DNA from 3 places in the Streptomyces sp. NBC_00344 genome. Region 3 is predicted to be linked to each of the others. Evidence: riboswitches for the same ligand, from Rfam matches in the RefSeq annotation. Region 3 holds a riboswitch; each other region holds the start of a gene.
The links. Region 3 has a riboswitch for S-adenosylmethionine ahead of OHS16_RS04280 (putative leader peptide). Riboswitches for the same ligand answer to the same signal wherever they lie in the genome.
Positions count from the first base shown of each region.

Region 1: another riboswitch for S-adenosylmethionine. It lies ahead of thrC (threonine synthase); the one in region 3 lies ahead of OHS16_RS04280 (putative leader peptide).
Region 2: another riboswitch for S-adenosylmethionine. It lies ahead of OHS16_RS23480 (aminotransferase class V-fold PLP-dependent enzyme); the one in region 3 lies ahead of OHS16_RS04280 (putative leader peptide).

Region 1 covers NZ_CP107996.1:3,845,119-3,848,385, reverse strand. The annotation lists gene OHS16_RS17385 (MoaD/ThiS family protein) at 321-596, opposite strand; gene thrC (threonine synthase) at 643-1,941, opposite strand; SAM riboswitch class I at 1,960-2,086, opposite strand; gene OHS16_RS17375 (glucosyl-3-phosphoglycerate synthase) at 2,277-3,215, shown strand.
Region 2 covers NZ_CP107996.1:5,205,248-5,208,514, reverse strand. The annotation lists gene OHS16_RS23485 (Lrp/AsnC family transcriptional regulator) at 1-266, shown strand, start outside; gene OHS16_RS23480 (aminotransferase class V-fold PLP-dependent enzyme) at 307-1,683, opposite strand; SAM riboswitch class IV at 1,842-1,959, opposite strand; gene trpD (anthranilate phosphoribosyltransferase) at 2,153-3,217, opposite strand.
Region 3 covers NZ_CP107996.1:930,358-933,624, forward strand. The annotation lists gene OHS16_RS04270 (NtaA/DmoA family FMN-dependent monooxygenase) at 1-489, opposite strand, end outside; gene OHS16_RS04275 (LLM class flavin-dependent oxidoreductase) at 536-1,744, opposite strand; gene OHS16_RS04280 (putative leader peptide) at 1,953-2,096, opposite strand; SAM riboswitch class IV at 2,135-2,248, opposite strand; SAM riboswitch class IV at 2,385-2,493, shown strand; gene OHS16_RS32070 (putative leader peptide) at 2,526-2,654, shown strand; gene OHS16_RS04285 (amino acid ABC transporter permease) at 2,872-3,267, shown strand, end outside.

The DNA.
Region 1 (3,267 bases), 2.9 Mb from region 3:
CCGCGGCTGAATGTATCTGCCCAACTGCCCTCTGCAACAGGTCAATCGGACGAGAATTCTGGGATTGGCCGAACGCCCCATTGGGCGGATTCCTCAGGATTCTCGGGCAAGTCGGGCCGGGCAAACGGCACTTACGACGCAAAGGGCTTCACTACTTTGTCCGCACCTTGTCGCGATCTCATATGCACGGGGCATGAACAGCGAAGGGGACTACCCCAACTCTACCGCGCTCAACCACACAGAATTACCCCCTCCGCTTCTCTTGCGGAGGGGGTAATCAGGGTGACCGTGCGGCGCCGGAAGAGCACCAGGAGAGGCTGTCAGCCGCCGGCGACGGCCGGAATGATCGAGACGCCCGCACCGTCCGGCGTTGCCGTCTCCAGACCCTGCTCGAAGCGCACGTCGTCGTCGTTGACGTACACGTTCACGAAGCGGCGCAGCTTGCCCTGGTCGTCCAGGACGCGGGCCGCGATGCCGGTGTGGTTCTTCTCCAGGTCGGAGATGACCTCGGCGAGAGTGCCGCCGTCGGCGGCGACCTCGGCCTGGCCGCCCGTGTAGGTGCGGAGGATGGTGGGGATACGGACCTTGACGCTCATACGGATTACCTTCCAGGAGACCGGGGAGTGGGCGGGACGGGGGGATTCAGCTCGCGGCCAGTCCGGCCTCGCGGAACGCGTCCAGGGTCGGGCGGATCGTCGCGGTGGGACCGGACGTCGGCGCGACGGCGTCCAGGGTCTTGAGGCCGTCACCGGTGTTCAGGACCACGGTGGACAGCGCCGGGTCCAGCAGACCCGCCTCGAGCAGCTTCTTGGTCACTCCGACGGTCACACCGCCCGCGGTCTCCGCGAAGATGCCCTCGGTACGGGCCAGCAGCTTGATCGCGTCGACGATCTGCTCGTCGTTGACGTCCTCGACCGCGCCGCCGGTGCGCCGGGCGATGTCCAGGACGTACGGGCCGTCCGCCGGGTTGCCGATGGCGAGGGACTTGGCGATCGTGTTCGGCTTCTGCGGCCTGACGACGTCGTGCCCGGCCTTGTAGGCGGTGGAGACCGGGGAGCAGCCCTCGGCCTGCGCACCGAAGATCCGGTAGGGCTTGTCCTCGACGAGACCGAGCTTGATCAGCTCCTGCAGACCCTTGTCGATCTTCGTCAGCTGGGAGCCCGACGCGATGGGGATGACGATCTGGTCCGGAAGCCGCCAGCCGAGCTGCTCGCAGATCTCGTAGGCCAGCGTCTTGGAACCCTCGCCGTAGTACGGGCGGAGGTTGACGTTGACGAAGCCCCAGCCCTCTCCGATCGGGTCGCCGATGAGCTCGGAGCAGAAGCGGTTCACGTCGTCGTAGTTGCCCTCGATGCCGACCAGCTCACCGCCGTACACCGCGGCCATCACGACCTTGCCCTGCTCCAGGTCGTGCGGGATGAACACGCAGGAGCGGAATCCGGAGCGGGCGGCGGCGGCGCCGACGGCGCCGGCCAGGTTACCGGTGGAGGAGCAGGAGAGGGTGGTGAAGCCGAAGGCGCGGGCGGCCTCGACGGCGATCGCGACGACACGGTCCTTGAAGGAGTGCGTCGGGTTGCCGGAGTCGTCCTTGATGTGCAGACCACCGGTGATACCGAGCTCACGGGCCAGGTTGTCGGCCTTGACCAGCTTGGTGAAGCCCGGGTTCAGATTGGGCTGGGACGCCACGTCGGCGGGGACGGGCAGCAGCGGGGCGTAGCGCCAGATGTTGTCGGGCCCGGCCTCGATGCGCTTCTTCAGCTCGTCGGGAGAGCCGCTCGGCAGGTCGTAGGCGACTTCGAGCGGCCCGAAACAGGAGGCGCAGGCGAAGATCGGTCCGAGGGCGAAACGCTCTCCGCACTCGCGGCAGGAAAGCGCCGCGGCGGGTCCGAGATCGACGGATCCGGCGGTGCTGGTGGTTTCGGCGACAGTCTGAGCAGCCATGGTGGCGAGGTCCCTTTCTCCTCATCTTCCTCGCGACGTACTTCGCCGCGAGACGGAATTGGCACCTTCCCCACCATGACCTCGCGGTCGGCGGAAGGTTGCCGGGACTTCAACGGGCCGTTCCCTCAGTCCCTCTGGATGAGCGCTGTGACACCGGCCAGGAGGCCCGTGTATTTGTTGTCGTACTCAACCGCGTACTGACCCCCGGCATGCGACGGTCATCCGCGTTGTTCAAGACTGTAACCGAAGGCCGGAACGATTGAGAGAGTCGTCCGCACCGCGAGATGACAGTCGGACAAGCCGCTGCCGCGGCGGGCACACCGAGGAGACACCCCGTGCTGGATGAGGTGGAACGCTGGCTGACCAGGCGTTCCTGGTCAGCTGCCGACCGACCGCTGGACCAGCTGGCTGCCGCCAAGCGTGGCACCAAGGTGAGTGTGGTGCTCCCGGCGCTGAACGAGGAGGCGACAGTCGGTGAGATCGTCGCGACCATCAGGCGGGACCTGATGGAGGCCGTACCGCTCGTCGACGAACTGGTCGTGATCGACTCGGGCTCCACCGACCGTACGGCCGAGGTCGCCGCGGCGGCGGGCGCCCGCGTGGTGCACCGGGACACCGTTCTGCCCCGGATAGCGGCGGTGCCGGGCAAGGGCGAGGTGCTGTGGCGCTCCCTCCTGGTGACAAGCGGTGAGATCGTTTGCTTCATCGACGCCGACCTCAAGGACTTCTCGGCGGATTTCGTGTCCGGCATCGTGGGGCCACTGCTGACCGATCCTGATGTGCACTTCGTCAAGGCGATGTACGACCGTCCGCTGGGCGAGACCCCCGGGCAGGGCGGCCGGGTGACCGAGCTGGTGGCCCGTCCGCTGCTCAATCTGCACTGGCCGCAGCTGGCCGGATTCGTTCAGCCGCTGGGCGGCGAGTACGCCGTCCGGCGTGAGCTTCTCGAACAGCTGCCCTTCCCTGTCGGATACGGCGTGGAGCTCGGCCTGCTCGTCGACGCCCTGCACACGGTGGGTCTCGACGCGCTGGCCCAGGTCGACGTCGGCTCACGCCGGCACCGCCACCAGGACGGTCTGGCGCTGGGCCGGATGGCTGCCGCGATCTACCGGACCGCGCAGCTGCGGCTCTCCCGGGGCCATCTGGTGCGTCCCGCGCTCACCCAGTTCGAACGCGGACCAGGCGGGTTCGTGCCGCGCACGCATCCGGTGGACACCGAGGAGCGGCCGCCGATGCGGGAGCTCGCGGAGTACGAGGCCCGCCGCGCCGCCTGAAAATCCGGGCCGTCCGGCGTTTGAGGCCATCTTCGAGCCGCACGTTTATGCG
Region 2 (3,267 bases), 4.3 Mb from region 3:
TGCTCATCAAGACAAGCGTGGACCGGATTCCCGAGATCGCGGAATCGCTCGCCGCACTGGAGAGCGTCAGCGAGGTCTACTCCGTCACCGGCACGTACGACCTGATCGCACTGGTCCGGGTGGCCCGCCACGACGATCTCGCCGACATCATCCCCGGCCGGATCAGCAAGATCCCGGGTGTCGAGGCCACCGACACGCACGTGGCGTTCCGCACCTACTCCCAGCACGACCTGGAAGCGGCCTTCGCCATCGGGCTCGACGCATGAGCGCGCCCTCGGCCGCCGGGGTGGCCGAGGGCCGAACCGCTCAGACGGCCGGCACGCAACGGCCGTTCTCCGTACGGTAGTTCCAGCGGGCGCCGTCGCGCACCAGCTCCTTGACCGCGGTCACGAAACGCTCCACGTGCTCGTCCGGCGTACCGGCGCCGAAGCTCACCCGGATGGCGTTGAGCGAGCGCTCGCCGGGCTCACCATCGGGTGCGCCGCACTCCCCCTGGTCCTGCGGGTCGCCGCCGAGCAGTGTGCGTACCAGCGGGTGCGCGCAGAACAGTCCGTCGCGGACGCCGATGCCGTACTCGGCCGAGAGCGCGGCCGCGAAGTGCGAGCTGTTCCAGCCGTCGACCACGAACGAGATGACACCGACGCGCGGGACGTCGTCGCCGAAGAGCGAGAGCACCTTCACGGCGTCCACCTCCCCGAGGCCGTCGAGGACCTTGGTGACCAGCGACTGCTCGCGCTCGACCAGGGAGTCGAAGCCGGCGTCGGTGAGTGCCCGGCAGGCGGCGGCGATGGAGTACACCCCGATGACGTTGGGCGAGCCGGCCTCGTGACGGGCGGCCGTGGTGTGCCACTCGACGTCCACACCGCCATCGGCCCGCCGGGTGACCTGGCGGGACGCCCCGCCACCCGCGAGATACGGCTCCGCCTCCTGCAGCCAGTCCGAACGGCCCGCCAGGACCCCGGAGCCGAAGGGCGCGTACAGCTTGTGCCCGGAGAAGGCCACCCAGTCGACGTCCAGGTCCGCGATGTCCACCGGGTGGTGCGGGGCGAGCTGGGCGGCGTCCAGCACCACCCGGGCACCATGTGCGTGAGCGGCAGCCGCAAGTTCCCGCACGGGCCAGTGCTCACCGGTGACGTTCGAAGCGCCAGTGACACAGACCAGCGCGGGCACGGTCGACCCGGACGGCGAGGTACCGCGGCCCGCGAGTGCGCGCTCCAGGATCCCGACGGCCTGCTGCGGGGTGCGCGGCGCGTCCAGGTAGGTCACATCGGCACCGCGCCAGGGCAGCAGCGAGGCATGGTGCTCGGTCTCGAAGACGAAGACCTGGCAGTCCGCGGGCAGTACCGCGGCCAGCAGGTTGAGTGAGTCGGTGGTCGACCGGGTGAACACCACCTGGTCACCCTCCCGGCAGCCGAGGAATTCGGCGACGGCGGTACGGCTGTTCTCGAAGAGGTCGGTGGACAGCTGTGAGAGGTAGCCGGCGCCGCGGTGCACACTGCCGTAGTACGGGGCGTAGGCGGCCACGTCGTCCCAGACCCGCTGCAGGGCCGGAGCGCTCGCCGCGTAGTCCAGCGCGGCGTAGTCGACCTCGCCACCGGTGACGAGGGGAACCCGTACATCCCGTCCCAGGACGGGCAGCGGGGCACAAACCGAACGGTCGACGGCAGCGGTGGGGACAGACATGGCGAACTCCCGGAAAGGGCAGGCGAATTCACTGCGCGGGCCACCCGACGGTGGGCGCGGGGCAGTGCGGAAAGGGTGTGCGGAGAAGGGGGCTACTGCCCTATCGCATTCGCTGAACCACGGAAGAACTCCCTCGACGACCAGGATCCCTGGCGAGGGATCCGCGCTTGCCGCGGACTCTGCTGTCCACGGCCAGGTCTTCACCCAGGGCACCCCGCCACGGACGGAGGGTTGCCGGACAGCGGGCTGGGGCCGTAGTCGCTGTCACTCATGACCTGAGAGCATCTTGCCACACGCCGCGGAACGCGCAAGGCGCGGTCCGCAATGCGGACCGCGCCCTGCTGTGCCGTCACCGCCCGCCATGACCGGCGGGGGTTCACGCGTCGCTCGCCGTACCCGGCGGGGGTTCACGCGTCGCTCGCCGTACCCGGCGGGGGTTCACGCGTTGCTCGCCGTACCCGGCGGGGGTTCACGCGTTGCTCGCCGCGACCCATCTCTCCAGCGCGCCGCGGGCGGCGCCCGAGTCGATCGACTCGGCAGCCTGCTCGAGCCCCGCCGCGATCTGTTCGTTCAGCGAGCCCGCACCCGGGTTCAGCGCGACCAGCGCCGCCGCCGAGTTCAGCAGCACCGCATCGCGCACCGGGCCGGTCTCGCCGGCCAGCAGCCGACGGGCGACGTCCGCGTTGTACGAGGCGTCGGCGCCACGCAGTGCCTCCACAGGGACCAGGCCGATGCCGACATCGCGGGGATCGAAGGGCTCCTCGCGCACCACGCCGTCCGCCACGATCCACACCCTGGACGTGGCGGTGGTGGTCAGCTCGTCGAGTCCGTCGTCGCCCCGGAAGACCAGCGCGGACGAGCCCCGCTCGGCCAGTACACCCGCCACGATGGGCGCCACCCGTGCGTCGGCCACACCGGTGGCCTGGGCCCGCACCTTCGCCGGGTTGGTGAGCGGCCCCAGGAAGTTGAAGGTGGTGCGGATGCCCAGCTCGCGCCGTGCGGCCGCCACGTACCGCAGCGCGGGGTGGAACTTCACCGCGAAGCAGAAGGTGATCCCTGCCTCTTCGGCGACCTCGGTGACCCTCTGCGGGGTGAGGTCCAGATTGACGCCGAGCTTCTCCAGAACGTCGGATGCGCCGCTCCTCGACGAGGCCGCGCGGTTGCCGTGCTTGACCACCTTCGCGCCGGTGCCCGCCACCACGATCGACGACATGGTCGAGATGTTCACCGTGCTGGAGCCGTCACCGCCGGTGCCGACGATGTCCACGCTGGGGCCGGGCACCTCGATGAGCCTGGCGTGCTCGTACATGGTGCGCACCATGCCACTGATCTCTGTGACCGTCTCGCCCTTGGCCCGTAGCGCCACCATGAAGCCCGCGATCTGTGCGCCGGTGGCCTCTCCGCTCATGATGCGGTCCATTGCCCAGGCGGTGGCATCGGCGCTCTGGTCGGTGCCCGCGAGCAGGGAGTCGATGACACCGGGCCAGGAGTATGCCGCCACGCTGTCGCCGCCGACCGGGGTCACAACGTTCATGGTCCACTCCTGGGTCCACAGCCGAAAGGGATGGTCCCACCTTATCCAGC
Region 3 (3,267 bases):
CTCCCAGGTCGCAGCCAGGAACTGGCTGGCCCGCTCGTAGCGGTCCTCCTGCGCGAGAAAGCCGCCGCGGCGGAAGTTCTGCCCGGTGAACTCGTCCCAGGAGGTCACCACGTTCCAGGCGGCCCGGCCGGCGGACAGATGGTCGAGCGAGGCGAACTGCCGTGCCACCTCGTAGGGTTCGTTGAAAGTGGAGTTGATGGTCCCGGCGAGTCCGAGTCTGTCGGTGACCGCGGCCAGCGCGCTGAGCACGGTGAAGGTGTCCGGCCTTCCTACGACGTCCAGGTCGTAGATCTCCCCGTTCTGCTCGCGCAGCCGCAGCCCTTCGGCAAGGAAGATGAAGTCGAACTTGGCACGCTCGGCGGTACGGGCCAGATGGGTGAAGGAGCTGAAGTCGATCTGGCTTCCGGCTGCCGGGTCGCTCCAGACCGTGCTGTTGTTCACGCCGGGGAAATGGGCGGCGAGATGGATCTGCTTGACGGGCCTGCTCATCGGGGTGCGTCCTTCGTCTCTGCGGGCGTCGGCTGCGGGGCGGACGTCAGGCCGCTGCGTAGCGGCTGACGGGGCGTGACAGACCGAGCAGCCCGCGCAGGGTGTCCGCTTCGTATGCGGTACGGAAGGCGCCTCGGCGCTGCAGTTCCGGGACCAGGCGGCGGGTGATCTGCTCCAGGTCCTGGGGCAGCGCGGCGGGCCGCAGCCGGAATCCGGAAAGCCCGGTCCGCGCTCTGTCCAGGAGCAGATCGGCCAGTGCGCCCGGTGTGCCGGTGAAGATCTCGGCGTCGCTGCTGTACGCGGCGCCGGCACGCTCGTCGAGCCGGGCCCTGCGCTCGGTGGCGGCCGCCGGATCGTCGTCGAGGAGGACCACCAGGTCGCCGAAGAGACGCACCGTCGCCTCAGCACGCCCCGCTCCGTCCTGAGCGGCCCGGATCTCGGCCACGACGGCCGCGGCTTCCGTGTTGTCGTGCGGGGTGACGAAGCCGATGTCAGCGGATCCGGCGACCAGCCGGAACGGTTCGGCGCGGTGCGCCAACGCTGCGACGACCGGCTGTCCCTGCGGCGGGCGAGGGGTGATGGACGGCCCCTTCACACTGAACCTCGCACCCTCGAAGTCGATGTAGTGCACCTTGTGCCGGTCGATGAACCGGCCGGTGCCGGCGTCGCGGATCTCAGCGTCGTCCTCCCAGCTGTCCCAGAGCCTGCGCAGCACCTCCACGTAGTCGCCCGCCTCGGCGAACAGCTCCTTGATCAGTGCCTGCCCGGCCGGCTCTTCCCATCCTCCGGCCGGCAGCCGGGGCAGTGTGCGGCGCCCGAAGTGCGGGGGCTCGTCGCCCCGCGCGGACACCTTCACCCGCACGCCGGCCCGTCCGGTGCTGACATGGTCGAGGGTGGCGATCGCCTTCGAGACATGGAACGGCTCGGTGTGGGTCACCACGGTGGTCGGGACGAGACCGATGTGCCGGGTCAGCGGTGCCACCCTGGCCGCGACCAGCACGGCGTCCAGCCGGCCGCGCACCTGGTCGGTGCGCGTGTCCGGCTCGTTGTAGCGGGAGGACTGCAGGCTGAGTGAGTCCTCGATGGTCACGAAGTCGAGCAGACCGGCCTCGGCCTCGGTGACCAGGTCGGCCCAGTACCTCGCCGTGAACAGCTCTCGGGGGCGGGCACCGGACTCCCGCCAGGCCGCGGGATGCCACCCCGCTCCGTCCAGGGCAACGGCCAGGTGGAGAGGGGCTGAAGGTGATCGGGACATGGGCGGTACCGCTTCCTGCTCGGACGGTTGCTGTGCGGAGCGCCGCGGCCGCGCCGGGCCTTCGCGGGGGTGGCCCTTCACGGGGTGGGCAGAGCTGTCGGACGGGAATGCCCCACGGACTCGGAGGCAGACACACCGACGCCGAGCGCCGGTACCGGGACCGGGCCGGGTTCTGTGGTGCGGCCTCAGAGGGTTCGGGGCAGCGGGATCAGATACCGCAGTGCGCGGCGGTCGCGTACGCCGGACACAGCGCACCCGCGACACGCTGCAGGTCGATGTGGCGCCTGGAGTACGTCGTGGTGGCACGCCTGCGGACCTTGGTGATGACGGGCATGTCGGAGACTCGCCGCACTGCCGTCACCTCCGTCTCGATCGCCCGACACCGGTCCGAGCTCGCGCTTGCGGGAGCCGTCGTCGGCTCCGCCCGGTCGTCACCTGGAGCACCCCGCCGCGCGGGAGGGTTGCCGGACAGCAAGCCAGGGCTTTTCGCTGTCGCTCATAACCTGGCAGCACGGTAACTCCGCATCCGCGCCCGGCACAATCCCCGGCATCCCCCGGACCGTACCGGCAGGCCGTCGAGCGACGCCCGTCACACCCAGAGGGATTGTCTGCACGTCACCCGGCAATTACGGTGGTGGCCGGTTACGAGTGTCAGCGTCAAGCCCTGGCTTGCTGACCGGCAACCCTCGTCCGTGGTGGGGTGCTCCAGGTGACGACCGGGCAGGACGGATGTCCTGTAAGTGCGGGCCCCGAGAGGCCGGACCAGATCGAGGGGGCGGAGATGCGAGCACGACGCTGCGGCACCAACCGATGCCCTGGCGGGTCCTTCCAGCTGCGGGTGAGCCGGCGCCATGTGGATCTGCTGCGGGTGAGCAGCGCGCTGTGTCCGGGCGCAACCCCGGCCCGCTGACCGCCAACCGTAACGGCGCCGAACGGCGCTGAGGTCCGGTCAGCCGCGCCCCGGGGCGTGCCCGATACGACCGGAGCGCCCCTCGGTCCTCTACAGCCAAGCCAGTCATACCGAGCCGATTCGCGATGCTCCATGGTCGCCGGCCCGTCGCTGCGGCATGGCCCGCAACCGCTGCACCGCGCTGCCGCGCGCCCCTACCAAACGGGAAGCACACACCATGGCTACTCCGGAAACATCCCTGCGCAAACCGGTGGAAGACCCGCCCGAAGCGGTACCCGACGGAGCTCCACCGCCCCGCGCGGGGTCCGAACGCCCACTGGTTCAGGGGCAGTCGGACAAGCAGCTGCTCGCCGCGAAGCTGGTACCGCTGCGCCGTCCCGGGCAATGGGTGTCCGCCCTGGCCCTGCTGGTGCTGTGTGCGATGTTCGTGCACACCCTGGTCGGCAACGAGCGGTTTCAGTGGGGCGTGGTGGGGAGCTACTTCCTGCGCGGATCGATCGTGCACGGCCTGGAGCTCACGCTCTGGCTCACTGCGGCGGTCATGGTCAGCGGCTATCTGCTCGGCATCGGGATCGCGGCGATGCGCCTGTCGGGCAACCGCATCCTGCGGACG